2 regions of the Marinomonas profundi genome follow, and region 1 is predicted to be linked to the other one. Evidence: predicted binding sites of a transcription regulator. Region 1 holds the regulator's gene; the other holds the start of a gene.
What was found. The regulator sigma-54, encoded in region 1, starts transcription at its own class of promoters, with help from an activator protein. The targets are predictions, from matches to a motif close to TGGCACNNNNNTTGCTNT.
Positions count from the first base shown of each region.

Region 2: a site for sigma-54 is predicted at 13,333-13,350, ahead of J8N69_RS10615 (ammonium transporter). Genes of this name have one in related genera too.

Region 1 is NZ_CP073013.1:3,001,385-3,016,089, reverse strand. Features, by position in the region: gene murA (UDP-N-acetylglucosamine 1-carboxyvinyltransferase) at 1-722, opposite strand, end outside; gene J8N69_RS14025 (BolA family protein) at 748-984, opposite strand; gene J8N69_RS14020 (MlaC/ttg2D family ABC transporter substrate-binding protein) at 1,198-1,833, opposite strand; gene mlaD (outer membrane lipid asymmetry maintenance protein MlaD) at 1,837-2,301, opposite strand; gene mlaE (lipid asymmetry maintenance ABC transporter permease subunit MlaE) at 2,303-3,085, opposite strand; gene J8N69_RS14005 (ABC transporter ATP-binding protein) at 3,082-3,939, opposite strand; gene J8N69_RS14000 (calcium/sodium antiporter) at 4,080-5,042, shown strand; gene lptC (LPS export ABC transporter periplasmic protein LptC) at 5,081-5,620, shown strand; gene lptA (lipopolysaccharide transport periplasmic protein LptA) at 5,604-6,113, shown strand; gene lptB (LPS export ABC transporter ATP-binding protein) at 6,114-6,839, shown strand; gene J8N69_RS13980 (RNA polymerase factor sigma-54) at 6,915-8,405, shown strand; gene ptsN (PTS IIA-like nitrogen regulatory protein PtsN) at 8,423-8,872, shown strand; gene J8N69_RS13970 (HPr family phosphocarrier protein) at 8,882-9,151, shown strand; gene mgtE (magnesium transporter) at 9,156-10,508, shown strand; gene yjgA (ribosome biogenesis factor YjgA) at 10,515-11,051, shown strand; gene J8N69_RS13955 (carbon-nitrogen hydrolase family protein) at 11,201-12,037, opposite strand; gene J8N69_RS13950 (YhdP family protein) at 12,034-14,705, opposite strand, start outside.
Region 2 is NZ_CP073013.1:2,257,794-2,272,498, forward strand. Features, by position in the region: rRNA gene J8N69_RS10565 (16S ribosomal RNA) at 147-1,684, shown strand; rRNA gene J8N69_RS10570 (23S ribosomal RNA) at 2,059-4,957, shown strand; rRNA gene rrf (5S ribosomal RNA) at 5,184-5,298, shown strand; gene J8N69_RS10580 (cold-shock protein) at 7,538-7,747, shown strand; gene J8N69_RS10585 (DUF2058 domain-containing protein) at 7,897-8,442, shown strand; gene J8N69_RS10590 (hypothetical protein) at 8,550-8,795, opposite strand; gene J8N69_RS10595 (porin) at 8,846-9,784, shown strand; gene J8N69_RS10600 (cupin domain-containing protein) at 10,043-10,681, shown strand; gene J8N69_RS10605 (fumarylacetoacetate hydrolase family protein) at 10,710-11,417, shown strand; gene J8N69_RS10610 (tRNA-uridine aminocarboxypropyltransferase) at 11,407-11,865, opposite strand; gene J8N69_RS10615 (ammonium transporter) at 12,008-13,219, opposite strand; gene J8N69_RS10620 (cold-shock protein) at 13,642-13,854, shown strand; gene J8N69_RS10625 (glutathione S-transferase) at 13,937-14,629, shown strand; gene J8N69_RS10630 (outer membrane protein assembly factor BamD) at 14,654-14,705, opposite strand, start outside.

The DNA of each region.
Region 1 (14,705 bases):
AGAAAAGTCCCCGTTTCAATACGGTCTGGCATAACGGGATAAGTAGTACCATGCAAAGATTCAACACCGTCAATCACAATCGTATCTGTGCCATGACCCTTGATCTTAGCGCCCATTGAAATCAAGCATTCCGCTAAATCAACGACTTCAGGTTCACGCGCGGCGTTTTCTAAAACAGTTTGCCCGTCCGCTAAAGTGGCCGCCATCAACAGGTTTTCTGTTCCTGTCACCGTCACTTTATCAAAGAAAATACGGGCACCCTTAAGGCGACCCTCTACGCTCGCGACAATGTCACCACTTTCGACGGAAATTGTTGCTCCCATCGCTTCTAGTCCGCGCAAATGCAGATCCACTGGGCGACTACCAATAGCGCAGCCACCCGGCAGAGACACAACCGCTCGACCAAAATGACTGACGAGCGGCCCAAGCACTAGGATAGACGCCCGCATGGTTTTCACTAAATCATAAGGTGCTTCACAGTTATTCAACGTCGACACATCTAACTGCACGCTCATTTTCTCATCAACCACCACGCCACACCCCATCGAGCCAAGCAGCTCAAGCATGGTCGTGATGTCGTGTAAATGAGGTAGGTTTTTAATCGTAATCAATTCTTTGGTTAACAAGGTTGCCGCTAAAATAGGCAACGCAGCGTTTTTCGCACCAGAAGCACGAACAACGCCATTAAGCCGAGTACCACCGGTAATCAAAAGCTTATCCATATTTTTAATCTCTTATTAATCGCTTTTATAGCTTGCTTATTTGGTCTGGCGTGTAGGTTTTCATGGTTACCGCATGAATAGTGCCATTTGAAATGGCCTCTTGAAGATGCGAGTACACAAGCTGCTGTCTTTTTACCGTCGACAGACCTTCAAATTCGCTTGTCACGACAACTACCTGAAAATTACAACCTTCACCCTCTGCCGTCACGTCACAGTTTGGGATAGAGGATTCTAAAAGTGCTTTTACTTCACCTGCGTTCACGGTCGCTCCAATAGATAAAATAGGTTTAATTACCCTTATTCTACCTCAGTAAAGCCAACTACTTAACACCTCTGAGCCTAAGTCCGAATAAAAAACCACTTGTTTTGAATAATTTAATCTAGTCTGACAATATCAAGCTTAAAAAATGCAAAAATCCGAACTCAATGAATGAATTCGGATTTTAACGTTATGCATAATAATGCGTCTAATCAGTTAAGACTTTCTAGCCAAGGAGTCCTGCCAAGCAGAAATGGCGTCATCTATGTCATTTCTATTCTGCTCCATCATGACCGCAAATTGTTTACGGAAGGTGAGGCCGAAATTAATATTATTAATCACTACATTACTCAACATCCAGCGCTCGGCCTTAGACTGCTCCATGTAGAAGCTAATATTCAACATGCCACCGGCTTGCATTTGAAAGTCTACATCCACTTTCGTTTCACGACCCCGGCCTTGAGGCCCTAGCGGCAAAACATTAATGCGATCTGCGTCCAGCTCTAATAGTGATGCACCATAGGTTTTCAACAAGGTATCTTTTGTTACGCTGGCAAAACGCATACGCTGCTCAGGCGATGCTCTTCGATAGTATTTGCCCATGACTTTTTTGGAAAAATCATCAAAGTCTACGACGTCTGCCAGTATGTTATTAACCCGCTCTTCGAGTAGCGCCGAATTGGTCGCCAGCACCTCTTTATCCGCCACAATATCCTTGCGAAAAGCCTCCACAACATCAACAACAGCGTCTCTAGCGCCATTGCCTCTGCTATCAGAGTCAACATTAGACCAAGTCAAACCCGACCCAAGCAAAGCACAAAACACCACCATACTTGTTAAAATATTAGACATGCATTATTTCTCCGAATCGCCCGCATTGAATAAAAACTGGCTAATTAAGGTCTCTAAAACAAGAGCGGATTGAGTATCATACATTTCGCTGCCATTGGTTAACACTTCATCATCCGCCCCAATAGAGAGACCCAAATATTTTTCACCCAACAAGCCACTCGTCAGCACCGCGATAGAACTATCCGTTGGAATATTATCAACATCTGAATGAATATTCATGGTCACTAACGCCATGTACAATTCCTTATCAAAGGTAATCGACTCTACGCTTCCCACCGTAACGCCTGCAATCGACACCTTGGCGCGACTGGTTAAACCAGCAATATCATCAAACCTAGCCACGACTTGATACGTGTCTTTTTTACTGGAAAAAGCAAGACCGCTCACCTGTACTGCCAAATAAACCAGCGCGGCAACCCCCAGCACCATAAAACACCCGACCCATAATTCTGTGCGCTTACTTCTCATCCTAAAAATCTCCAAACATAGCAGCGGTCAATACAAAATCTAACGCCAAAATTGCCAATGAACCCAACACCACAGTGCGAGTCGTCGCTTTCCCAATACCTTCTGACGTCGGAACACATTCATAACCTTGATATACAGCTATCCAGGTTACGACAACGGAAAAACATACCGCCTTAATCACGCCATTCATAATATCCGTATCAAACTGAACAGACTGTTGCATAGACGACCAAAACGCCCCATCATAAACCCCCAGCCAACCAACAGAAACCAATTGCCCACCTAAGATACCGGAAGCCGAAAAAATCAAGCTCAGCAAGGGCAAACAAATCACTCCGGCAATAAAACGAGGCGCAATGACTCGCCTTAGCGGATCGACCCCCATCATTTCATAACTAGATAATTGCTCTGTTGCTTTCATCAAACCAATTTCAGCGGTCAGCGAAGAGCCCGCTCGGCCCGCAAATAAAAGCGCGGTAACCACAGGGGAAAGCTCTCGCAATAAAGACAGCGCGAGCAATTGCCCGACCGCTTCTTCTGAACCGAATTTCGCCAGAATGCTGTAGCCTTGCAACGACAACACCATACCAATAAAGGCACCTGACACCAGCACAATAACCAAGGACAATACACCGACAGAATACAACTGCTTAACCAATAGATTCATCGATTCGCCAAACCGCACTGGCACTCGACACACACTTTGCACCAGAAAAATGCCAGCGCGGCCTACGGCTTCTAACCAATCAAACAGCCACGCACCTAAAGAAGCGATTGCTTTCATTGTACTGCTCCATTTTTATTCGCGCCCACGGTCAGTTCAACACATCCATTGGCGTCATCCTCGGGATAATGAAAAGGCACAGGCCCATCTGGTTCGCCATTTAAAAACTGCCTAACTTCAGGATTGTCAGACGCACGAATTTCCTCTGCAGAACCCTCTGCAATGACACGTCCACCGGCCAAAATACAGACATGGTCCGCAATCGAAAGCGACTCTTCCACATCATGAGACACCAAGACAGAAGTGATTTTAGCCGTATCATTGAGCTGGCGTATTAACTTAACCAATACGCCTTTGGAAATAGGATCTTGACCCGTAAAAGGCTCGTCATACATAACCAACTCAGGATCCAATGCAACCGCTCGCGCTAAGGCCACTCGCCTTGCCATACCGCCGGACAACTCGGCCGGCATTAACTTAGCCGCACCTCGCAACCCCACGCTGTGCAATTTTTCAGAGACAATACGCGCAATGTCTTTGGCATTAAGCTTGGTATGCTCTTCCATTGGAAAAGCAATATTCTCAGCAACGGACATATCACTAAATAAAGCACCGCTCTGAAAAAGCATGCCCATTTTTTTACGCACCTTATACAGCTCAGATCGTGACAGTTTATGGACATCTTGCCCATCCACGAAAACCGTCCCCGTGTCTGGCGCTAACTGTGCCGCAATCAGGCGTAACAAGGTTGTCTTACCTGTACCACTAGGCCCCATAACCGCCGTCACTTTCCCTCTAGGTATGGTGAGTGAAACATCCTCGTAAATAGCACGGTCTCCTCTGAAAAAACTCAGATTATTGACCTTTATATAAGCATCTATCACTGAAACACCTTTTTTGTCCCTATCAAACATCGACCGATACTAACACCGCCCCCCTATAAATAAAATCACGACACAGCCAAATACACTTTGTTTATTAGATCAAGTCTTGAATTTGATCGCCAAACCTCATTAAATGGTAGCTCCTAACATTTACGAGTAATTTCAATACCATGTTGCTATTTTCTGTCGCTCTCATCGCAGGGCTCGTTTTACTGATTATGAGTTCTGACAAATTCATCGAACACTCTGCTTTAGTTGCAGAAAAACTCAATGTCAATCCCATGGTTATAGGCATCACGCTCGTCGCCTTTGGCACGTCTGCGCCAGAAATGGTGGTGTCCGCCATTGCCGCCCTAGATAACGCCCCAGAAATTGCCGTTGGTAATGTGCTTGGTTCGAACATCGCCAATATTGCACTGGTCTTTGGTATCACCCTTTTATTTTCTTCGATCCCCATCGCTACCGGCCTGGCTAAAAAAGAAGTCCCTCTGGTGTTGGCCATCACACTGCTAACAGGGGCATTACTTTATGACCAAGCCCTTGGCATATGGGATGGTATTATTTTATTAGCCGCTTTTGTCGTCATTCTAACCATCCTATTAAAAGGCAATAAAGACCTTAAAAGCGAACTCGAAGGCGAGCTACCAGAAGACGATGGCGCCCCCGTCGGCAAATCTCTCTTTATAGCCTTGATTGGATTGGTGGTCTTAATTGGGAGCTCTAAACTATTAGTGTGGGGCGCAATAGGCATAGCCACCGCCCTTGGCGTAAGCGAGCTGGTCATCGGACTCACCATCGTCGCCGTTGGGACCAGCCTACCAGAGCTCGCCGCCTCCGTAAGCAGTGTCAGAAAAGGCCATCATGATATTGCCATTGGTAACATTATCGGCTCCAATATTTTCAACTTAGCCACCGTACTGCCTCTGCCCGCGCTGATCGCGCCTGGCCTTATTGATGCTGGCATATTTAGCAGAGATTTCCCTTGGGTTCTGGGTCTAACGGTTGCTCTTGCCGCCGCGATTTTTATTTTCCAAAAAACCACAAGAAAAAGCATTCCTCGCTGGGTAGGTCTTCCCCTAATTGCCTCTTATGTGGTGTATTTGTTCATCGTTAGCACCAGTGGTTCGGTATAATGTTTAAGCTAGTCAGATCCGCCCCAGTTAGGAGCCTATTGATCATATCGCTCAGCTTAGGCGCTCTGGCTTTTTCGCTTTGGTATGGCATAGCACCAAAGCAAAACCTTGTTGGAACTGAGTCATTAAGCAGTTCGCCAGACTACTTTATTACCAAGGTTCAGGTAAGAGAGTTCAACGCGGAAGGCGTAATGGTTGAAACCATGAATGCAGAGCAAACACTACATTACACAGCAAAATCCAGAACACTGTTAGAATATCCGACAGTCGAGCACTTTTCGCCCTCTGGAAGCTGGAACGCACAAGCCGAAAAAGGCGCCATCAGCGATGGCAGTAACGATATTTTATTAACAGATAATGCTAACGCGACTAAAAAACATCTACAGTCTGACGACATAAAACTCACGGCGGACAGCATCCATTATCAAGATGCCAATCAGTCATTAACCAGTCAAGGAAACGCCAAATTAATCTCCACTCAAGGGGAAACAACGGCAGAGACGATTACCACCTATGTCAATTCAGAAGACGTCGTTATGACAGGATCTGTACGAGGAAAATATGAAACAATTTATTAACTTCAGTGTGTTACTCACGTCATTTTGTGTCGGCCAACACGCTTATGCACTTCCTGATGACATGGACAAGCCGCTCGAAATTCAGGCAAATGAAGCGTCTTTTAATCAAAACACTGGGGAAGCCATTTACCAGGGCAACGTTCTTGTTAAACAAGGCTCCATTGAAATCCAAGCCCAATACCTGAAAGTATCAACGGACCCAAAAACTCGACGATTTAATCAGCTAGAAGCAAGCGGCGAACCGGCCAAGTTCAGTCAACAAATCGACTGGAACGGCAACATTGTTATTAGTAAAGGCAATAACCTTCACTATTCAACCAGTGAATCGAAGCTTGAAATCATCGGCGACGGTTATTTAAGCCGCATGCAAAACTCTATTTCTGCCGACTACATTCTATACATGATCAACGACGGCACTTTTAGCGCAGAAAAGCAGGGCTCAGGAAGGGTCTTCATGACACTACAACCAGAAGCACCTGAGGCAAATCAGTAAATGGCGTTATTAGAAGCAATAAACCTCGCGAAGAGCTACAAAAAGAGAGCCGTTGTCAAAGACGTGTCCATCGCCGTTGAATCAGGCCAAGCGGTTGGCCTGCTTGGGCCAAATGGCGCCGGAAAAACAACATGCTTTTATATGATAGTTGGCATGGTTGCTAATGACGCGGGCGGCATTTTTATTGATGGTCACGACATTACAAAAGATGCCATGCACACTCGAGCTCAAAAAGGCATTGGCTACCTTCCGCAAGAGGCGTCTATTTTTCGTAAAATGTCGGTTGAAGATAATATTACCGCCATACTAGAGACACGCAAAGAGCTCAAAAAAAGCCAACAAAAAGAGCGACTTGAAGAACTACTGGAAGAGTTTCACATCACTCACATTCGTAGCAATCTGGGCATGGCACTGTCGGGTGGAGAAAGACGTCGTGTAGAAATCGCCCGTGCCGTTGCGATGAACCCCAAATTCATCTTACTTGACGAACCCTTCGCCGGGGTCGATCCCATCTCCGTTGGAGACATAAAACTCATTATCAAACACCTCCAAGAAAGCGGCATCGGCGTCTTAATAACCGATCACAATGTCAGAGAAACACTAGACATATGCGATAAAGCTTATATTGTTGGCAACGGTTATATCATAGCCTCTGGCAACGCCAACGAGGTCATTAACAACGAGCAAGTAAAAAAGGTCTATTTAGGCGACGACTTCCGCCTGTAACCCCTTATCATTGCTGTAGAAAGGGAGTAGTATGCACAACTCGTTCCAATTCACTCAAATAAAAAGAGTTGCTCTATGAAGCAGTCTTTACAGTTAAAGCTGGGTCAACAGCTGACTATGACCCCTCAGTTGCAACAAGCGATTCGTTTGCTGCAACTTTCTACGTTGGATTTAAAGCAAGAAATTCACGAGTTCCTTGAGTCTAACCCACTCCTTGAGCTAGATGACGATGAGCCGCTCCACACAGATATCCCTGCCAGCATTGAATCAAAAAGTGCCACCGACCCTTTGGCCGACAACGCTTCTGGCGAAAACAGCAACGAAGAAGCCGGGGTAGAATCTGAATGGACAGAAAACATCCCAGAAGAACTATCGATTGACAGTAACTGGGACGACACCTATCAAAGCTCCGCCGCGGTCAGTGATCACAACAATAGCTATGAAGGGGAAAGCGACTTTGAAAGCCGCAACGCGCCCGCCGAAAGCATTCAAGATCATTTAATCTGGCAACTCAATCTCACCCATATGTCAGACAGAGACATAGAAATAGCCTACGCCATCATTGAATGCGTTCAGCCCGATGGCTACTTAAGCATCTCCCCCGATGACATTTGGGAATCGTTGGGTACTGAGCTAGAAGATTTGGATATAGAAGAAGTCATTGCCGTCCAACACAGGTTACAGCGCTTTGACCCTGTGGGTGTTTGCTCAATCGACCTGCGCGATTGCTTACTGGTTCAATTAGAAGCTTTTCGAACCCACCCGCTCTATAAAAGCACCCACAACCTGATCAATCATTATCTGCCACTGTTAGGCAATCGTGACTTTGTTCAACTTAGCCGTAAAACCAAACTAAAAGAGGAAGCACTAAAAGAAGTTGTCAGCTTAATACAACAATTGAACCCTCGCCCTGGCTCACTGATTGATGTCGATGACACCGACTATGTTATTCCTGACGTTTCAGTGAAAAAACACCAAGGAGTCTGGCAAGTAGAGCTCAATAACGAAGCATTGCCTCCGGTTAAAATAAATGAAACCTATTCAGCCATGGTCAGTACGGTCGCAACAGCGGAAGACGCAAGCTACATAAAAACATCACTCCAAGAAGCCAAATGGTTCATGAAAAGCTTACAAAGCCGTAATGAAACCCTATTAAAAGTGGCCAGCTGTATTGTTAATCGACAAATTGAATTTTTCGAATTAGGCGAAGAAGCCATGAAACCCATGGTGTTGCATGATGTCGCCGAAGAAGTCGGCATGCACGAGTCAACTATTTCTCGCGTGACGACACAAAAATACATGCATACGCCAAAAGGCATTTTTGAGCTCAAATACTTTTTTTCTAGTCATGTTAATACCGCCTCTGGAGGAGAGTGTTCTTCTACTGCGATACGGGCTATGATTAAGAAACTAGTGGCTGAAGAGCCAGCAAAAAAACCTTTAAGTGATAATAAATTAGCGGCTATTTTGGCCGATCAAGGCATACAGGTCGCTAGACGAACTGTCGCCAAATATCGTGAGGCGATGAACATCCCTCCTTCCAATGAACGAAAACGACTGGTCTAAACGGAAAGCATTTTATCATGTCCTTGAAAACATTATTAAAAGCAGATCTTGTTCTCGCAAAACAAGAAATCGTTAGTAAAAAACGTGTTCTAGAAAGTATTGCCGAAACCGCCGCCAATCGACTGCATTGCAACAATGAAGAGATTTATGATGCACTACTCGGTCGAGAAAAACTGGGCAGCACCGGCATAGGCAATGGCATCGCCATTCCACACTGCCGCCTAGAGTCCGCCAACCATACCGCCATCGTAGTGATGTCGCTGCAAAGCCCAATTGACTTTGACTCAATTGACAAACGCGCCGTTGACCTTATTTTTGCTTTAATTGTGCCACCTAATGAATGCGATCAACATCTTGCCAGCCTAGCGCAAATTGCCGAATTGGCGCAGTCAGCGGAAGCATTAGAAAAGCTACGCAGCGCCCAAAGCAACCAAGAATTATTCGATATTTTTGAATCCTTAATATAGGAAAAGCGTATGCAGGAAGAGTCGATCACCATTATCAATAAACTGGGCCTACACGCCCGCGCAGCCGGCAAGCTGGTCGAAACCACCAGCCAATTTTCTTGTGACATTACCATCGAAAAAGAAGGCCGTAATGTTGACGGTAAAAGCATTATGGCGATGATGATGCTGGCAGCGGGAAAAGGCACTGAAATTCGCATCAAGACCAATGGCGATGATGAAAACGAAGCAATCAAAGCCATTATAGATCTCATCAATAACCGCTTTGGTGAAGACGAATAACCCTATGTCAGAGCAAAGCATTTTATCACATCTGCAAACAGTCACCGAATCCCTTGAGTCCGGTGCCACTATGCAGATTCGCTATCTATTAAATGGCGCTCTGCCCGCACAAGACGTTGCCCGACTACTAGAATCGTCCCCACCAAAAGAACGTAAGCTTCTATGGGAACTGATTGACGCAAAAAATGAAGGCGAAGTACTGCAATATCTCAGCGAAGATATTGGCATTCAATTCCTAAAAAATATGGATACTGAGCGACTTATCGCGGTATCCGAACATTTTGAAAGTGACGACCTCGCCGATTTACTCCAGCATTTACCGGAAAAAGTCGTAAAAGAAGTACTTGCCTCGATGTCAGGTCAAGACAGGGCAAGAGTCGAAGCCTTATTAAGCTACTCGGAAGATTCCGCTGGCGGCTTAATGAATACCGACACGATTACAATACGGCCAAACATCACCGTCGATATTGCTTTTCGATATTTGCGCAGGCACACCTCATTACCAGACATGACGGACAACTTACTGGTCGTCAGTCGTTCAGATCGCCTTTTGGGCATACTCCCACTGACTAAGCTTCTGGTGTCTGATACAAACGCGACCATACGCGACATCATGGAAACAGAATTCACTGTCATTACCGCCGAAACGTCCGCCAGCGATGTTGCTCATCTGTTTGAAAACATGGATTTAGTCTCCGCTCCTGTGATTGATGGCACCACAAAAAAGCTCTTGGGACGCATTACCATAGACGATGTGGTCGATGTCATTCGTGATGAGGCTGAGCACTCCATGCTCAGCATGGCGGGTCTTGACGATGATGAAGACACCTTTTCTCCTATCATGCAAACCACCAGACGACGCGCGGTATGGCTTGGAATTAACCTGATCACAGCCTTTATTGCATCTTATGTTATTGGATTATTTCAAAACACCCTAGATCAAGTGGTGGCATTAGCCATACTCATGCCAATTGTGGCCAGTATGGGCGGCATAGCCGGATCACAAGTGCTAACATTGGTGATTCGGGGGATCGCGTTAAACCAGATAGGCTCAACCAATGCACGCTGGCTACTCAACCGAGAACTGGTGGTCGGCTTGATCAACGGGCTATTGTGGGCAAGTGTTATTGCGGCTCTAACGGCACTTTGGTTTGACAACATAAAGATTGCCTATATCATAGCTGGCGCCACCATAATAAATCTGCTATTCGCAGCAGCCACTGGTACACTGCTGCCAATTCTACTGAAAAAAATTGGCATCGACCCTGCCCTTGCAGGCAGCGTAATTTTGACTACCGTGACCGACGTTGTTGGGTTTCTCTCCTTCCTAGGTCTCGCTACTATTTTTCTAATATAGGTTCCCATGACAGATTTTGATCAATACGACAATGATGACGACATTCCTAAAAGTAAAACCCAGATCAAGCGCGAAATGGAAGCTTTGCAGGATCTTGGTAAAAAACTCTTAGGGCTGAGCAAAAACCAGCTTAAAAAGGTGGAAATGTCCGACACACTACGCGAAGCATTTGTAGAATCAGGACGTATAAAACAGCACGAGGCAATGAGAAGACACCTACAATACATAGGCAAAGTAATGCGCACCGAGGATCATGAAGCCATCGCACAACGCGTTGCTTTATTTGATAGTACGTCAGCTGCCTATAACAAGCTTTTTCATCAACTTGAAATTAAACGTGACGCACTGATTGGCGAGAACAGCAAAGAAGTCTTATCACAGTATTTGAACGACCACCCAGAAGTGGAAGACATTCAACTGCTAAGACAACTGATTCGACTCTCGCAAAAAGAAGTCTCACAGGAAGGCAACACCACCAATCGCAAAAAGCTGTTTCGCTTCTTACGCGAAGCCGAAGAAAAACGCCTTGGTTTAAAAGAATAACGCCTGTAACACACTTTAAGTACCAAGATCACACTCAATAAAAGCGACCAATAAAGTGAACATCAAGTCAGCTCACTTTATTGGTACAGCGTTTAGCGCCCGCCTAATTCTGGGTAACTCAGCTTAGACTGGAGAGATGAAAAATCACCTCACGACAATCGGCGATGAGCAAGACACGGCATTTTTTGGCGACAATCCAACAACGCTTGCTTAGTCATCTTAAAAACAAAATAACCCGGCACTTCCTGCAACCCCAGCAGTCGTTCCCCAGTAGGAGAATACAATCCACTGTGCCCATAAGTCTGCCTAGTGGCATTATGCCAACCACACTGATTCACACCTAATACGTAGCATTGATTTTCAATAGCTCGTGCAGCCAAAAGAATATCCCAGTGTTTCTTCCCCGTCATATAGGTAAAAGCCGCAGGCACCAATAAAAGGTCAGCTCCGCGTCGGCTCAATTCTCGATAAAGTTCGGGGAAACGGACATCGTAGCAAATACTCAAGCCGACTTTAAAACCATCTACATCAATCACTTTTGGCGTCAGATCGCCAGGCTCGATCACCTCAGACTCTCGATAAGCCATCGCCTTGTCATTGACGTCGACATCAAACAGATGGATTTTATCGTAACGCTCAAAAAATAGACCATCGGGCCCGACCGCCCAACAGGTTTGCCGAACTCGACCGCCCGCAACAAGATCACCAGTCGCATTCAAAATAGAGGGGTGCGAGCCAATCACTAAATAAATTGAGTGTTGCCGCGCCAATTCAGCGATCTCATTAAGCAACACGTCTTGCTCATCCGACTCAGCGAATGATCGCATTCTTTTACCATCAAACAAAAAAACGTTTTCGGGTAACACAACCAAACGTGCACCTTCTGCTACCGCTGAGGCGACAAGCTCCTTCACCTCATTTAGATTATCCTGCCAATTACCAGTGCTGGTTAATTGAACTGCAGCAATACATAAAGTCTGCATCATTTCTTCCTCTCTAATGGCCTATAACGGACTGGGGTCATAACGGGCTGATCAAAAGATCCCTTTATTTGATACTGCACACTGGTTACTTTAGAGAGCTGATCACCTATCAGCTTATCTGTAATGAATAATAAGCCTGCGATTTGAGGCGTTCCCCACAACAAACCAGCGAGTGGCAACGCCCCAGTCAACGGAAACGTTGCCGTTAGCGTTTCGTCCAATGTCTCGTTCACTATATCCGCTTTCCCAGCAAGCACCATTTCTGCCGTAGGGGAAGTAATAGTAACGGGAGACGTTGTTGTTAAAATCCCCCCATCTAACGAAAGCGCGCCTCTAAATTCATCATAGGTAAGCCCTGGCTCATACACATCAGAAAAATCTAATAACAACCGTCTATTTAATGCGCCAATGTTAAAAATCCCCAACATCTTCATAAACGCTGGTAACTCATCCACCTGACTAAAATTGCCATTCTCGGCGAGAAAATTAATCTGTCCAGTGACCGACTCTCGATCAAAGTAAAAAGGATGCCCTTGCCAATTAAGCGCAACCTCTACGTTAAACCGCTTAGAGGTAACAAAAGCCTCATTCGAAAACTTTTTCGTCAGCTCAGCAAGATCGGCCCCCTTGGTAGACAACACCAATGCAACGCTCGATTGCTCGCCTTTATCTTGCCAAAGAAGATGGCCATTAAAATGCCCCGTGCTTAATCGCGACGTAATCGGGTCAATGCGTAAACTATCCCCCTCTTGCGACAGCGTTAATTGCCAATCACCGTAGGGCTTCTGATTTAAATACAGCTGATCAACAGACAATACCATAGTAGGAATTTGCCGTGCTGACACTGGCGGCTCGGTCTTTTTGCCGATGTCAGACACTTCCGTCGGAGCCGTATTCCAACTCAAAAAACCAAAATGTAAATTAGGCACGCCATTTACATCAGCAAACGAAAAATTAACTTCGTCAGCATTCACCAACAGCATTTTCTGAGCTGAAGCGTTGTAAGCCACCTTAAAGTTATGCCAAGTGTTATTTGGGTTAACCACCACTTCATCGACAATAAAGTCTACTCGACTCAACCAATTAGGTAACACCAGCGCAGCATTATCACCAACAGGCGTCTGCGGTTGTGCAGAAAAATCCGCCAGTATTGGCTGCCACGCCTCAAAGTAGAAGCGCTCAAAGTCGCCCGTTACCACCAACCCTTTTGGTATCGCCTCACCCATTGCTTTATCAGCCCCGCCGTTGACCATCACCTCGCCACCGACAAACACCCCAGACTGCAGCAAAAAGCGCGATTTAACGAAATCGGCATAGCCCACATCAACCACAAGATCCTGTTCGTGCTGCATCACCTTAACTCGTAGCGAGCGAGTCATCTTGTCGTCTTTACCAACCGGCTCAGGCAAATCAACCGTCACCCCAGCAAGATCACTCGTGATGGTCAAATCAACCTGCCCATTTTGCGACTGATTAATGAATAATTTGCCAGAATACGACGTTTTACCCGATACACGACGACCCATTGCTGCTGGCAGTTTTCGCCACGCGACCAGCTCATTCATGCCAACGTCACCACTCAAGTCGCCGACGATAGCAAGCTCTCCAGACGCCGCATCCACAGACGAAAGCACAAGATGAGATTCCCCACCCAAAGCTTGTATAGCAAATTCCGAGTTGGTAATACCCTTACTCGAGCTGTAATTTAGCTGCCCATGCGACACATAAGAGGCAAGATCAATCTCTGGTATTAATAAATCGTTGTCTTGAAACATCAACCCCAACGACACAACAGCGTGTTCATCACCTGAAAAAGGAACGCCTACGTCAAAACGACCTTTTACTTGTCCATCCAATTGCCATTCTGCAAACGGCTGCAACACATTGTCAGCAAGCGGTGTCGACTGAAGCATCGCCAAAATAGCCGCCGCGTCATCCTCGACCACTCCGGCCAAATTCAGCCACTCTGCTGATCCATTCTGAATGGGAACACTGACGGTAATATCAGCGACCGATAAGTCTGCCAATGACGCAGACGCCACAAAGACAGACACCCCCGTTTCATCCAACTCAAAGTTACCATTCACCCGCTTGGCAGTCGGCCAATTTTTATCAAAGGTAACGTCCGCATCATGAACTTGCATCTTTACCCTAACATGCGGTGTTGCGCCTTCAGACAATTCACTTTGCACCAACACATCTAGATTATCTATCTGTCCTGTGTTTGCAAAAGCGTCATCAATCCAAGAGGTGACATTACTGTTTAGCGCTTTGGGCGGAAGATACGCCAGTCGATCCGCAATGGGAATATGGCGACCATTTAAATCCAAAGAAAGCCAGTCCGCCGCCTCATTTCGTATCTCAAGGCGAAAACCACCAGAAATATCAGCCCCATTACGCCTAACCGATAAATCACGCCCGCTCACCAAAAAGGCCTCTTGCTGGCGCTGCCAAGCCACATAACCAGACAAAGACTCAGTGTCCCAAACGGTGTCGTAAATAGTGTCGAATTTTATTGTACTGCCCGTGCCACGAAAATCGATATAGCCCTCTTCATCTGACAAATTTAATACCGCATTGACATTATTTGCCTGTGGAATGCCGTTATAGCCATTAACAGAAGCGGATTGAATATTACTGAGCAACTGAAACGACAGGGCTTGCTCTTCTC
Region 2 (14,705 bases), 740 kb from region 1:
GTTTTACCGAGATGTAGTTGATCAAAAAAATTGAAGTCTTACGAGTGTTTATACAGTAATTCGCTTTATGTTGGCTTGTTGTTTTTCGAAGCAGTGAGTCGATTAAGTTATAGTTAGTGTAATAGATTTGAGTAAGCAAGCTTTTTTAACTGAAGAGTTTGATCATGGCTCAGATTGAACGCTGGCGGCAGGCTTAACACATGCAAGTCGAGCGGTAACAGGGGAGCTTGCTCCTGCTGACGAGCGGCGGACGGGTGAGTAACGCGTAGGAATCTGCCTAGTAGAGGGGGACAACATGTGGAAACGCATGCTAATACCGCATACACCCTGAGGGGGAAAGGAGGGGATCACTTGTGACCTTCCGCTATTAGATGAGCCTGCGTAAGATTAGCTAGTTGGTAGGGTAAAGGCCTACCAAGGCGACGATCTTTAACTGGTCTGAGAGGATGGCCAGTCACACTGGGACTGAGACACGGCCCAGACTCCTACGGGAGGCAGCAGTGGGGAATATTGGACAATGGGCGCAAGCCTGATCCAGCCATGCCGCGTGTGTGAAGAAGGCCTTAGGGTTGTAAAGCACTTTCAGGGGTGAGGAAGGGCGTTTGGCTAATATCCAAATGTTTTGACGTTAGCCCCAGAAGAAGCACCGGCTAACTCTGTGCCAGCAGCCGCGGTAATACAGAGGGTGCAAGCGTTAATCGGAATTACTGGGCGTAAAGCGCGCGTAGGTGGTTTGTTAAGTCGGATGTGAAATCCCAGGGCTCAACCTTGGAATGGCACCCGATACTGGCTAGCTAGAGTATGGTAGAGGGGTGTGGAATTTCCTGTGTAGCGGTGAAATGCGTAGATATAGGAAGGAACATCAGTGGCGAAGGCGACACCCTGGACTAATACTGACACTGAGGTGCGAAAGCGTGGGGAGCAAACAGGATTAGATACCCTGGTAGTCCACGCCGTAAACGATGTCTACTAGCCGTTGGGTTGTAATGACTTAGTGGCGCAGCTAACGCAATAAGTAGACCGCCTGGGGAGTACGGCCGCAAGGTTAAAACTCAAATGAATTGACGGGGGCCCGCACAAGCGGTGGAGCATGTGGTTTAATTCGACGCAACGCGAAGAACCTTACCTACTCTTGACATCCACAGAACATTTGAGAGATCAGATGGTGCCTTCGGGAACTGTGAGACAGGTGCTGCATGGCTGTCGTCAGCTCGTGTTGTGAAATGTTGGGTTAAGTCCCGTAACGAGCGCAACCCTTATCCTTATTTGCCAGCACTTCGGGTGGGAACTTTAAGGAGACTGCCGGTGACAAACCGGAGGAAGGTGGGGACGACGTCAAGTCATCATGGCCCTTACGAGTAGGGCTACACACGTGCTACAATGGCGTATACAGAGGGCAGCGAGCTAGCGATAGTGAGCGAATCCCAGAAAGTACGTCGTAGTCCGGATTGGAGTCTGCAACTCGACTCCATGAAGTCGGAATCGCTAGTAATCGTGAATCAGAATGTCACGGTGAATACGTTCCCGGGCCTTGTACACACCGCCCGTCACACCATGGGAGTTGATTGCTCCAGAAGTAGGTAGTCTAACCGCAAGGGGGACGCTTACCACGGAGTGGTCAATGACTGGGGTGAAGTCGTAACAAGGTAGCCCTAGGGGAACCTGGGGCTGGATCACCTCCTTAAACGATAGAAGGCTCTGGTGAGCGTTCACACAAATTATCTGATACCTATCTTAAAAGCATTAGCACAAAGTATTAAGCAAGACGCTAAGCATCAAACACGACTGTGATTGATGATTTTTAGTCTCTGACTTAGTGCTTTGCACTAAACTTGCTCTTTAACAATTCGAATTTTGAAATAACGATAAATCAAGTGTTAAACCGGTGGAAGTTCACTTGCTCTTATTCTTTAAGGATAACAGCTTAGTGACTTCTATTATCGTAAATCCAGAGAGACACAAAAGCTCTTTGGTATGTGATCTGATGGTTGTTTCTACTTTTTATACTGAGTCATTTATGGCTTTTTATTGAATCGTAAAAACTACTTTGGGTTATATGGTCAAGTGACCAAGCGTGCACGGTGGATGCCTTGGCAGTCAGAGGCGATGAAGGACGTGGTAATCTGCGAAAAGGTTCGGGGAGTCGATAAACAGGCTGTGATCCGAACATGTCCGAATGGGGAAACCCACTCTACTTGTAGAGTATCCCACAGTGAATACATAGCTGTGAGGAGGCGAACCCGGGGAACTGAAACATCTAAGTACCCGGAGGAAAAGAAATCAACCGAGATTCCCTAAGTAGCGGCGAGCGAAAGGGGATTAGCCCTTAAGTGATTTTGGTGTTAGTAGAAGGCTCTGGAAAGTGCCGCGATAGAGGGTGATAGCCCCGTATACGAAAACACCTTAATGATGAAAACGAGTAGGACGGGACACGTGTTATCCTGTCTGAATATGGGGGGACCATCCTCCAAGGCTAAATACTCCTGACTGACCGATAGTGAACCAGTACCGTGAGGGAAAGGCGAAAAGAACCCCTGTGAGGGGAGTGAAATAGATCCTGAAACCGTGTACGTACAAGCAGTGGGAGCGGACTTGTTCCGTGACTGCGTACCTTTTGTATAATGGGTCAACGACTTATTTTCAGTAGCAAGGTTAAGCGATTAGTGGAGCCGTAGGGAAACCGAGTCTTAATAGGGCGTTTAGTTGCTGGGAATAGACCCGAAACCGGGCGATCTATCCATGAGCAGGTTGAAGGTTGAGTAACATCAACTGGAGGACCGAACCCACATCCGTTGAAAAGGCTGGGGATGACTTGTGGATAGGAGTGAAAGGCTAATCAAGCTCGGAGATAGCTGGTTCTCCTCGAAAGCTATTTAGGTAGCGCCTCGTATCTCACCATTGGGGGTAGAGCACTGTTTGGGCTAGGGGGTCATCCCGACTTACCAACCCCATGCAAACTCCGAATACCAATGAGTGCAATTACGGGAGACACACGGCGGGTGCTAACGTCCGTCGTGGAAAGGGAAACAACCCAGACCGTCAGCTAAGGTCCCCAAGTGCCAGTTAAGTGGGAAACGATGTGGGAAGGCTTAGACAGCTAGGAGGTTGGCTTAGAAGCAGCCATCCTTTAAAGAAAGCGTAATAGCTCACTAGTCGAGTCGGCCTGCGCGGAAGATATAACGGGGCTCAAACTGGCCACCGAAGCTACGGATGCTTAGTTTACTAGGCATGGTAGAGGAGCGTTCTGTAAGCCGTTGAAGGTCAAGCTGTAAGGCAGGCTGGAGGTATCAGAAGTGCGAATGTTGACATGAGTAACGATAAGGGGAGTGAAAAACTCCCCCGCCGGAAGACCAAGGTTTCCTGTCCCATGTTAATCAGGGCAGGGTGAGTCGGCCCCTAAGGCGAGGCAGAAATGCGTAGTCGATGGAAAACAGGTTAATATTCCTGTACCGATGTATATTGCGATGGAGAGACGGAGAAGGCTAGGCCAGCACAGCGATGGTTGTCTGTGTTTAAGGCGGTAGGCAAGTGACTTAGGCAAATCCGGGTCACTCTTTAAGAGAGGATGTCGAGAACTGATGACGAGCCCTCTTTTGGGCGAAGTGGTTGATGCCATGCTTCCAGGAAAAACTTCTAAGCGTCAGATATACATTGACCGTACCCCAAACCGACACAGGTGGTCAGGTAGAGAATACCAAGGCGCTTGAGAGAACTCGGGTGAAGGAACTAGGCAAAATGGTACCGTAACTTCGGGAGAAGGTACGCCGGCCAGTGTGAAGGGCTTGCCCCGTAAGCACCAGTCGGTCGAAGATACCAGGTGGCTGCGACTGTTTATTAAAAACACAGCACTCTGCAAACACGAAAGTGGACGTATAGGGTGTGACGCCTGCCCGGTGCTTGAAGGTTAATTGATGGGGTTAGCGCAAGCGAAGCTCTTGATCGAAGCCCAAGTAAACGGCGGCCGTAACTATAACGGTCCTAAGGTAGCGAAATTCCTTGTCGGGTAAGTTCCGACCTGCACGAATGGCGTAACGATGGCCACACTGTCTCCACCCGAGACTCAGTGAAATTGAAATCGCAGTGAAGATGCTGTGTATCCGCGGCTAGACGGAAAGACCCCGTGAACCTTTACTATAGCTTCACAGTGAACTTTGAACCTACTTGTGTAGGATAGGTGGGAGGCTTTGAAGCGGTGACGCCAGTTACCGTGGAGCCACTCTTGAAATACCACCCTGGTATGTTTGAGGTTCTAACTCAGGTCCGTTATCCGGATCGAGGACACTGTGTGGTGGGTAGTTTGACTGGGGCGGTCTCCTCCCAAAGAGTAACGGAGGAGCACGAAGGTGTGCTCAGCATGGTCGGAAATCATGCATAGAGTGTAAAGGCAAAAGCACGCTTAACTGCGAGACAGACACGTCGAGCAGGTACGAAAGTAGGTCTTAGTGATCCGGTGGTTCTGTATGGAAGGGCCATCGCTCAACGGATAAAAGGTACTCCGGGGATAACAGGCTGATACCGCCCAAGAGTTCACATCGACGGCGGTGTTTGGCACCTCGATGTCGGCTCATCACATCCTGGGGCTGAAGCCGGTCCCAAGGGTATGGCTGTTCGCCATTTAAAGTGGTACGCGAGCTGGGTTTAGAACGTCGTGAGACAGTTCGGTCCCTATCTGCCGTGGACGTTTGAGATTTGAGAGGAGCTGCTCCTAGTACGAGAGGACCGGAGTGGACGAACCTCTGGTGTTCCGGTTGTCACGCCAGTGGCATTGCCGGGTAGCTATGTTCGGACGGGATAACCGCTGAAAGCATCTAAGCGGGAAGCCTCCCTTAAGATAAGATCTCACTGGGACCTAAGTCCCCTAAAGAGCCGTTCGAGACTAGGACGTTGATAGGTTGGGTGTGTAAGTGCTGTGAGGCATTGAGCTAACCAATACTAATTGCTCGTGAGGCTTGACCATATAACACCAAAGTGGTTTTGGATGAAGAGAGTGAAAGCTCAAGATCATCAAAGAAACAAAGACACATAGAATTACGATGAAAACAACATCGGTTTGATACTTGGTTATCACTATTTCAAAATGAATTGTTAAAGATCCAAGCACGTATTCGCGTGTTTTGAGACAAGCTAACGATAAAAAGTCAGCGCACAACACAGTGCACCTCAGAACAAACGCAACAGAATTGCTTGACGATCATAGAGGCGTTGAACCACCTGATCCCATCCCGAACTCAGAAGTGAAAAGCGCCATCGCCGATGGTAGTGTGGGAGATCCCATGTGAGAGTAGGTCGTCGTCAAGCTTTAATTTAGAAAGCCCTGATAGCTCAGCTGTCAGGGCTTTTTTTCGTCTGTAGAAAAATCAGAAACACACTTGTCTTGGTATTTGATTTGCTTGCGCCTGTTTCGCGGGCTCAACGCGTCAGCGCGAATCCAACACCAAGACGAGCTTTTGCGCTTTTGTAGGCCTGATGAGGGAGGCACGACCGTTATCAGGCGTTAGCCTATAGTAGGTTGATTATATTGGTTTTTTGTAGGTCGTGGCTTTAGCCCGACAAGGCGTAATTTGTCGAGGTGAGTTTTTGTCGGCATGCTATTTTTTCAGGGTAAATCGCGACCTACAAGATCGACAGAAGCCGTTTAGCGACAATCTCGAAGGCGGAAATCCAACACCAAGACCACGGTAAAAGCTTGCACCTGATTAAGGCAACAGTGAGAGATATACAAAGTGAACGTGCTTGAAAGGTTTTTCGCTGCATCCCTGCAGCCGCGGAATCATCCTAAAAAGTGACAGAGCCTCCGTCCTGGAGGCGTAGGCAAATCCGTTGCCCTCTGTCTGTTTATTACCCTATTCCTGTTTTGCTCTTGATACAAGCATTCATTGTCATTTTATTTTACTAGACCAATGATGGTAGGTTTTTTGATTGAGCCGAATTGGATCAAATAGGATGGTATTAACTTTTATACAAGTATTAGTTGTTACTCTGCCAAACAAAATGCGATGATTTTAACTGCTTGATAGCAGGTCATGCTATACGAAGAATGGGCAGATAAAAATCTTTGTTTTGGAGTGTAAAAGCTTGCCGTTGTAATAGATGTGAAAGTAAGAAGGGGGTGCTTGAAAAGTTTTCGCTGCATCCCTGCAGCCACGGAATCATCCTAAAAAGTGACAGAGCCTCCGTCCTGGAGGCGTAGGCAAATCTGTTTGCCCTCTGTCTGTTTATTACCCTATTCCTGTTTTGCTCTTGATACAAGCATTCATTGTTATTTTATTTTACTAGACCAATGATGGTAGGTTTTTTGATTAAGCTTGTATGAGTCGAATGGGATCAAATAGGGTGGCACTAATTCTTATACAAGTATTAGTTGTTATTTTGTCAAGTCAAATGCGATGATTTTACTTGATGACAAGTTTTATTATGCGAGGAGTAGGTAGATCAAAAATATGTATCGTCTTTGAAGGGCTTTATTTTAGGCGCTAAAAGCTTGCCTGATTAAGGCAACAGTGAGAGATATACAAAGTGAACGTGCTTGAAAGGTTTTTCGCTGCATCCCTGCAGCCGCGGAATCATCCTGAAAAGTGACAGAGCCTCCGTCCTGGAGGCGTAGGCAAATCCGTTGCCCTCTGTCTGTTTATTACCCTATTCCTGTTTTGCTTTTGATACAAGCATTCATTGTCATTTTATTTTACTAGATCAATGATGGAGGTTTTTTGATTGAGCCGAATTGGATCAAATAGGATGGTATTAACTTTTATACAAGTATTAGTTGTAGTTTCACTAAACTAAATAGGATGGCAGTTAACTGTTTGATAGCAGGTCATGCTATACGAAGAATGGACAGATAAAAATCTTTGTTTTGGAGTGTAAAAGCTTGCCGTTGTAGTAGATGTGAAAGTAAGAAGGGGAACTTTGAAAGGTTTTTCGCTGCATCCCTGCAGCCACGGAATCATCCTAAAAAGTGACAGAGCCTCCGTCCTGGAGGCGTAGGCAAATCCGTTTGCCCTCTGTCTGTTTATTACCCTATTCCTGTTTTGCTCTTGATACAAGTATTCATTGTCATTTTATTTTACTAGACCGATGGTAAATGCCTGTCTACTAGGTTTGTATAAGGCGAGTGAAGCCACTACGTTGGTTTAACTGTGTCACTCTAATGTAGAATGCCTGACGTTCTTTGAGCTGTTTGTAGGTATATTGTAAAAGGTGTCCGGGTTTGGTTGGAGGCGCAAGATCTCTACTTTGACTTTTCAAGGGTGCTCTTTTTTCTTAATAAGTTCATTTAATTCAAGGGGATAGGGTTTTTCTTGCTTCTTTTAATCAATATAATTAAAAAATGTTCAAAACTTGATTGACCTGATAGCCGAAAGAGGTCTACAATCAAGTTCGTTTAAAAGAGTTGGCAATATTTATGTCCAGAGTTGCGAATACTACGTTATGTATGTTCGGTCCTGTTAAGTCATAAGTAATACCGAGTTTTTTTAGCACTATAACGTAAGCGATTAACGCTTATGTATAAATTAACTTAACCTACAGGATAACAGACATGTCTGACGTAGTAACTGGTACAGTAAAATTTTTCAACGAAACTAAAGGTTTCGGTTTCATCACTCAGGATTCTGGTCCTGATGTTTTTGTTCATTTCTCTGCAATCAACACTTCTGGTTTCAAAACTTTGGCTGAAGGCCAAAAAGTTGAATTCCAAGTAGCTCAAGGCAAAAAAGGCCCTGAAGCTCAAAACGTTACACCTTTATAAGGTAACGTTGCTGAGGATACTCTCAGCAGTGCGAATGCTAAAAAGCGACTTTTAAGTCGCTTTTTTTGTTTTTGTAGGTTGTTCTTTTGGTCTTTGACGGCTAGGTGTATTACGCGAGTAAATATCTGATAAAAATGGGGTGATTTTTTATGGCAGTGAAGTCATTACAAGAGCAGTTATTGGGTGTCGGGCTGGTTGATAAAAAGAAAGTTAAAAAATTAAAAGCCGAAACATTGCAGAATAAACAGAAAATCAAAAAAGGAAAAATGGCCGCTACTGATGAGAGTGGACGTCAGGAGGTGTTGAAGCAGCAGAGGTTGGAGAAAGCAGAAAAAGACCGGGCTTTAAATCTTGAGCGTCAAAAGCTGGCCGAACAAAAAGCGATACAAGGCCAAATTCGGCAGATGATAGAGCAAAATCGAATTCGTAAAGAAGACGGAGATATTGCTTATCACTTTACCGACGCTAAAAAGGTAAAGAAGTTATATATCAGGCAGTCAATGCATGATGATTTAAGTCGTGGTCGTTTGGCTATTGTTAAGCTTGATCAGCAGTATGAGCTTGTTCCTGAGCCTGTGGCTATTAAGATTAATGAGCGAGATCCTTCTTATGTGCTTGTTTGCAATAATCGTGTTGAAAGTATTGAAGATGACCCTTACGCTGACTTCCAAATCCCAGATGATTTGATGTGGTAAGTTGCTTTATCTGTCCTAGAGGGTTGCTCTAACCCTCTTATATTCATTTTTTCCTTCTTCTTGTTCATTCTTCCCTTTGAAAAACATTGCGCCCTTACACAAAACTTTCAAATAAATTTACTTGGAGTGCCATTTTTATACTGGATGCGTGCATGATTGGGCTTTTGCTTAAAACTAATCCACTGATAAATATGGATTTTATCTGTAACCGAGATATCCAATAGTGATCGTAAATCCTTTTTATATGTGATTTTTAACGAAAAAAGCACTCTTAATGGATAGTTTATGCAAGTAGCTTGCATAAGGTTGTCTATTTCTGCAGAAAGTTTAGATTGTTTATCTGTTGCTTGCACAAATCAAGCGCCTACAAGAAAAGCGTATAAACATCAAAAGGGAAACGAGAATGAAAAAATCGATTATTGCTATGGCTGTATCAAGTGCAGCTCTTGCGTCTGTATCTGCTTATGCTGCTGAAGGCTCTACAGTAGATGTTTACGGTAACATCCAGTACGCCTATGCTGACAAAGAGGCTGGCGGTAACTTTGAAGACAATGGCTCTACTGTTGGCTTGAAAGGCGACACGAAAATTAATGATGACCTAAGCGCTTTCTTCAAATACGAAGTTGAGTTTGAGGCTGATCAGAAAAAAGATGGTCCTGATTCTGGAAAAGCTAATTTAGACCAAGCTTTTGTTGGTTTGAAAGGTAGTTTTGGTAAGGTGCAAGTTGGTTCGTTTGATAATATCTACAACAATGCTATCCAAGATGCAGTAGATCAGTATGAATATCTAGGTGTAACAAACGCCGATAGAACATCTGAAGGCGATACTATTGCTTACTTCTCTCCTTCTATAAATGGTTTTGAAGTGCAAGCCGCTGTGCAAGTGAAAGGCGACGCAAGCGAAGGACAAGCTACGAATGCTAACTATGACAAATCATCTTCTATGATGGTTGTTAAGTACTCTACTGGCATCGTGTCTGCGGCATTGGGTTATGACACTCGTGCTAACACTGTGGATGCTGAAGAGACAACAGGCCTAGCGGTTACTGTTATGCCTCTAGATAATTTGTCTGTTACGGCTAAATACGAAACAACGAAAGACACTCAAGACGTTCTTGGTCTAGCAGCACGTTACGGCTATGGTGTTGGCGATGTGTACGCATCTTACCAAAATGTTGATCCTGACGCGGCAGGCTCTGATAGCTTTAACGAATACGCTGCTGGCATCACTTATAGCCTAGCATCAAATATTTATGTATTTGCTGAATTGGGTGAGTTTGAAAATGCTAAATCTAGCACTACAGATACTCAAACAGCAGTGGGTGTTTACTACGGTTTCTAAGATCTTTTTCTAGAGGATTTTATTTACTCTAAGGCTCCTGCTATTTAATAAGGTGGGAGCCTTACGTTAAGTACGATCATTCAAGGTTCCATATATCTCTCTTGTAGGCAGATTGTTGGAACATCTTTGGCACCAGGTGGCAGCATCTGGTGCTTTTTTTTGCTCTGTTTTTACGGGTTTATGTAAGTAAGGAAAAACTTGATTGTTATTTGACCAAACCGTTACACTGATTTTTCATTTACTTGGTGGCGGTTTATTATGCTCAATATGGACTTTACTCAACCCTTATTTATTGACACGAACAAGGTAAATTGGGTGGTCAGTCCTATGCCTGGTGTTTATAGAAAGCCATTGGCAAGAGAAGAAGCGGAGCGTGGTCATGCGACAAGCTTGGTTCGTTATGACGCGGGGTCGGTGTTCCGTCCTCATCCCCACCCTTTAGGAGAAGAAATTCTTGTTTTGCAAGGCGTTTTTTCTGATGAACAGGGTGACTTTAGTGCGGGCAGCTATTTTAGGAATCCGCCAGGCAGTAGTCATGCTCCGTACAGTGTGGAAGGTTGTCTTTTATTGGTGAAGTTACACCAGTTCCAAAACGCAGATCTTAATCAGGTTTATATTAATTCTCCGCAAATTTGGTCATCTAAGGCGTCAGAGACTTTTCCTCTTTATCAATTTGGTAGTGAGCGCGTTTGGCTTGTTCGTATTCAGAATGGTGAGAATATATTGGCTGAATTAGACTTATCGGGCTCTGTTGAGTTATTTATGATATCAGGACAAGCGCAATATGGTGATGAGTTAATTTCTTCAGGTGTATGGCTACGAGACGCTGATTTTTCATTGGCTCATTGGTCTGTCGCGTCTAACTGTTTTATTTGGGTAAAATCAGGGCATTTTTAGCGCTTTTAAGCTTTATATTGAGGTTTCTGTGAAACATATTGTACCGGAACAAAAACGAATATTTTTACCTATCGTGGATAGTGATCAGTTATTTCCTGTCGGGCGAGTTTATTGTGTTGGTCGTAATTACGCTGAGCATTCCAAGGAGATGGGCGATGACCCAGAAAGGGATCCGCCATTCTTTTTTGCGAAAGACGCCTCAAATGTTGTGCCTGCCCTGTTTTCAGCGACCACTCATATTGCTTATCCTATGGCCACGTCACAGTTTGAATACGAAGTTGAGTTGGTCGTTGCTATCGGAAAGGGTGGTCGTCATTTAACGCTGGAGCAAGCTAGTGAGGCGATTTTAGGTTATGCCGTTGGTTTGGATATGACGCGACGCGATCTTCAAGCACAGGCGAAAAAGAAGGGGCGTCCATGGGAAGTAGGCAAATCATTTGATGAATCGGCGCCTGTGAGCCCCATTCTTTTAAAAAACAATCAACTTTCTGCGGTTGTGCTAAAAGCGGAAATTGGTCTAAAGGTAAATGGTGAAATGAAGCAGGTGAGTCATATTTCGAATTTAACCTGGTCGATAGAAGAAGTGATTTGCAAGTTGTCAGATGTTTTTGAACTGCGTCCAGGCGACTTAATCATGACGGGCACACCAGAGAATGTTGGGGCGGTGCAAGCCGGTGATGAAATAGTCGCTTGGGTTGAGCATCTGGGGGAAATTAGGGTTTGTGTTACTGATTAAACGCGGTAAATCTATCAAATAATATTGCTGTCGCTGGGTGTTGGTATTTGTTTAATAAATGAATGGCGACTTCAGCGGTACATAGTCCTTGGTTTTTTTGGTTACGTCGCTTTTTATAAACGGAGTTTACCGCGGTTATCTCATGGTGCTTGAATATTTTGAGATAGGGTGATTGGTTGTAGATTTTTCTGGCTTGTTGCCAAGTGCCATCGATAATGATGATGTTATCGACGTTTAATTGATCGTCATCCGTGTCGGTTTGCTCTGGCTTTTCGCTTGGATAAATCAATAAGGTGTTGGTTGGAGATAGATGTAAAATGGCCTCGCTAGGCGCTACTCTAGACCATACTATAATGTCACATTGCTGGCCGAGTACATCTTTTACCAATCTTCCTGTGCCTGTGGTTTTTTTAAGCTCTTCACTGTGAGAGAGCAGCCAAATTTTCATAGCGGTCGCTTATGGTAATAAATACGCTATTGTACTTAAATTTCGCTGTGTGAGAAAAGAAACCATCTAACGTTGCTCTAATAAAAGTATGAGCACAACGTCAGATGATTGATGAAATATTGCGTCTAAAAATTAGTGGGTTCTATTCTTTACCGATAGAGCCAATTTTATGAATGGATAAGTCCGCGCCGTTGAATTCCTCTTCTTCGCTTAGGCGCAACCCCGTTATTGTTCTAATGACTCCGTAAACAATAAGGCCGCTTAGTGTTGCTATTAGAACGCCACCTAAGCTGCCTATTAGTTGTGATGTGACGCTAACGCCTCCTAGCCCTCCTAGGCTTTCAGATCCAAATATACCTGCTGCAATACCGCCCCAAGCGCCACAAACACCGTGTAAGGGCCACACACCTAGGACATCATCAAGATGTTGGAACCTTTGTTGAATGTATGTAAACAAGTAGGTGAAAATGGCACCGGCAATGGCGCCCGTTGCTAGAGCGCCGATAGGGTGCATGATGTCAGATCCCGCGCATACGGCGACGAGTCCGGCTAATGGACCGTTATGAATAAAGCCTGGGTCTTTTTTTCCAAATAGCATGGCGGCGATGATGCCGCCCACCATTGCCATTAGGGAATTGACAGCCACTAGACCACTCACGCCTTCAAGCGTTTGCGCCGACATGACGTTAAAGCCAAACCAGCCTATACAAAGTATCCAAGCACCTAATGCTAAGAAAGGAATGTTGGAAGGGGCAAAAGCAACGAGTTTGCCGTTTCTAAAGCGCCCCTTACGAGTGCCAAGCAATAAAATAGCGGCTAGAGCGACCCAGCCGCCAAATGCATGCACCACAACGGATCCGGCAAAGTCATGGAAAGGTGCGCCGTATTGCGCTTCGAGCCAGCTTTGAATGCCAAAGTTCCCGTTCCAGACAATGCCTTCAAAAAATGGGTAGGCAACACCGACTATCACAGCAGCAGACACTAGCATGGGGTAAAATTTTGCACGTTCTGCGACACCGCCTGAGATGATGGCTGGAATGGCGGCGGCAAAGGTCATTAAGAAGAAGAATTTTACTAAATGGTAACCTTGCTCTTGGGCCAATATTGTGGCGCTGTCAAAAAAATTAATACCGTAAGCTAATTGATAGCCAATAAAAAAATAAACAAGAGCGGATACGGCAAAATCCGTCATGATCTTGACCAGTGCATTTACTTGGTTTTTATGGCGCACGGTTCCAACTTCTAGAAAAGCGAATCCGGCGTGCATGGCAAACACCATGATGGCGCCAAGTAACATAAAAAGCGTGTTTGAACTGGATATTAAGGTTTCCACTGCACTATTTGTGTGGGTCACGGCTGGCTCCTAATGTTTTTATCGCACCAATATGGTTTATTTTTTGATTTTTTCGCCCAACTTTGGGTCTTTTGGTGTGTATTTCTGTATTCTTCATACGCACTTATTCTCATTAAGCAATAATTATTCCACTTATGCTTTTTTTTGGTGCTGGTTTTATTTTTGCCCCATTTTGGGGTGGGGAGTCAGAGAGGGGAGATTATCTTTGCGCAGTGTCAGTAAGAGGGTTTATATTACTTTTTTTAACAATACTTGTTTTCCATTTACTTTCTATTTTATTTTTTACAATTTATTATTATTGCGTTAGCGTCATTATATTTTTAATACGCCTAACGTTTCGCCCTAGGCTAGGTTGTAATGACTTAGCGCTTGGCTACAAAGTTGCTCTGATTGGAGCAGAATAAAAAGAAAATGAGGTTGTTATGTCAGGTCAGTTAGTATCAGGTATTGTTAAGTGGTTTAATGATGAAAAAGGATTTGGCTTTATTGAACGCGAAGGCGGTGCTGATGTTTTTGTTCATTTTCGCTCTATAAATGGCAACGGTCGTCGTACTCTCTCAGAGGGTCAAAGTGTGACGTTTGAAGTCACTCAAGGGCAAAAAGGTCCTCAGGCTGAGAATGTTACCCCAGCCTAATTGAGCGTTTGACTTACTAAAAAACCATGCGTTTTTAACATCTTGTTTTACATAGGTTGTTGATGATGAACATGGTTTTTTTATGCGTGTCATTTTTACCCGATGGGAGGTTATTTTGCGGCCTGTGCTGTATTCGTTTAGGCGTTGTCCTTATGCTATGAGGGCCAGATATGTTATTGCCTTTTTAGGCATCCCTGTGCATTTGCGGGAAGTGGTTTTAAAATCTAAGCCTGCTGCGCTTTTAGCCTTGGGCGGTCGATCCAGTGTGCCTCAGCTTATTGATGTCGATGGTGTTAGATACCCAGAGAGTCTAGATATTATTTTTTGGGCACTGTCAAAATGCGATCATAAAGCAAAGTTTGCTCCGTTATGGCCTAAAAATAGTGTGCAGCAAAATAAAATAAAAGCGTGGATCGCTTACAATGATCACACTTTTAAATATTGGTTAGATCGATACAAATACGCTGATCGCTACCCTGAATATGATGAGGGCTATTATCGAGCCCGGGGAGAGGTTTTTCTACAAAGGTTGGAGCGGCGTTTAAACAAAAAGACTTTTCTCTTAGGTGAGCGTGAAAGCTTGGCTGATATGGCGATTTTTCCGTTTATACGTCAGTTTGCTGCGGTCAATCAGGTTTGGTTTGATGCCTCACAATACCCTAGTGTGAAAAGCTGGCTTGATGGTTTTATCCGTTCTGAGATATTTCAATCGGTCGTGATGGTTAAGTATCCAGTGTGGCAAGCGGGGCAAGGGGAGGTGTCCTTTCCCGCTTAAACAGTCTCGGAGTGGTTCCGATCGCTAGTCGATTAAACCGAACGTTACCCAATATAAGAAACCAGGATCGGCATCG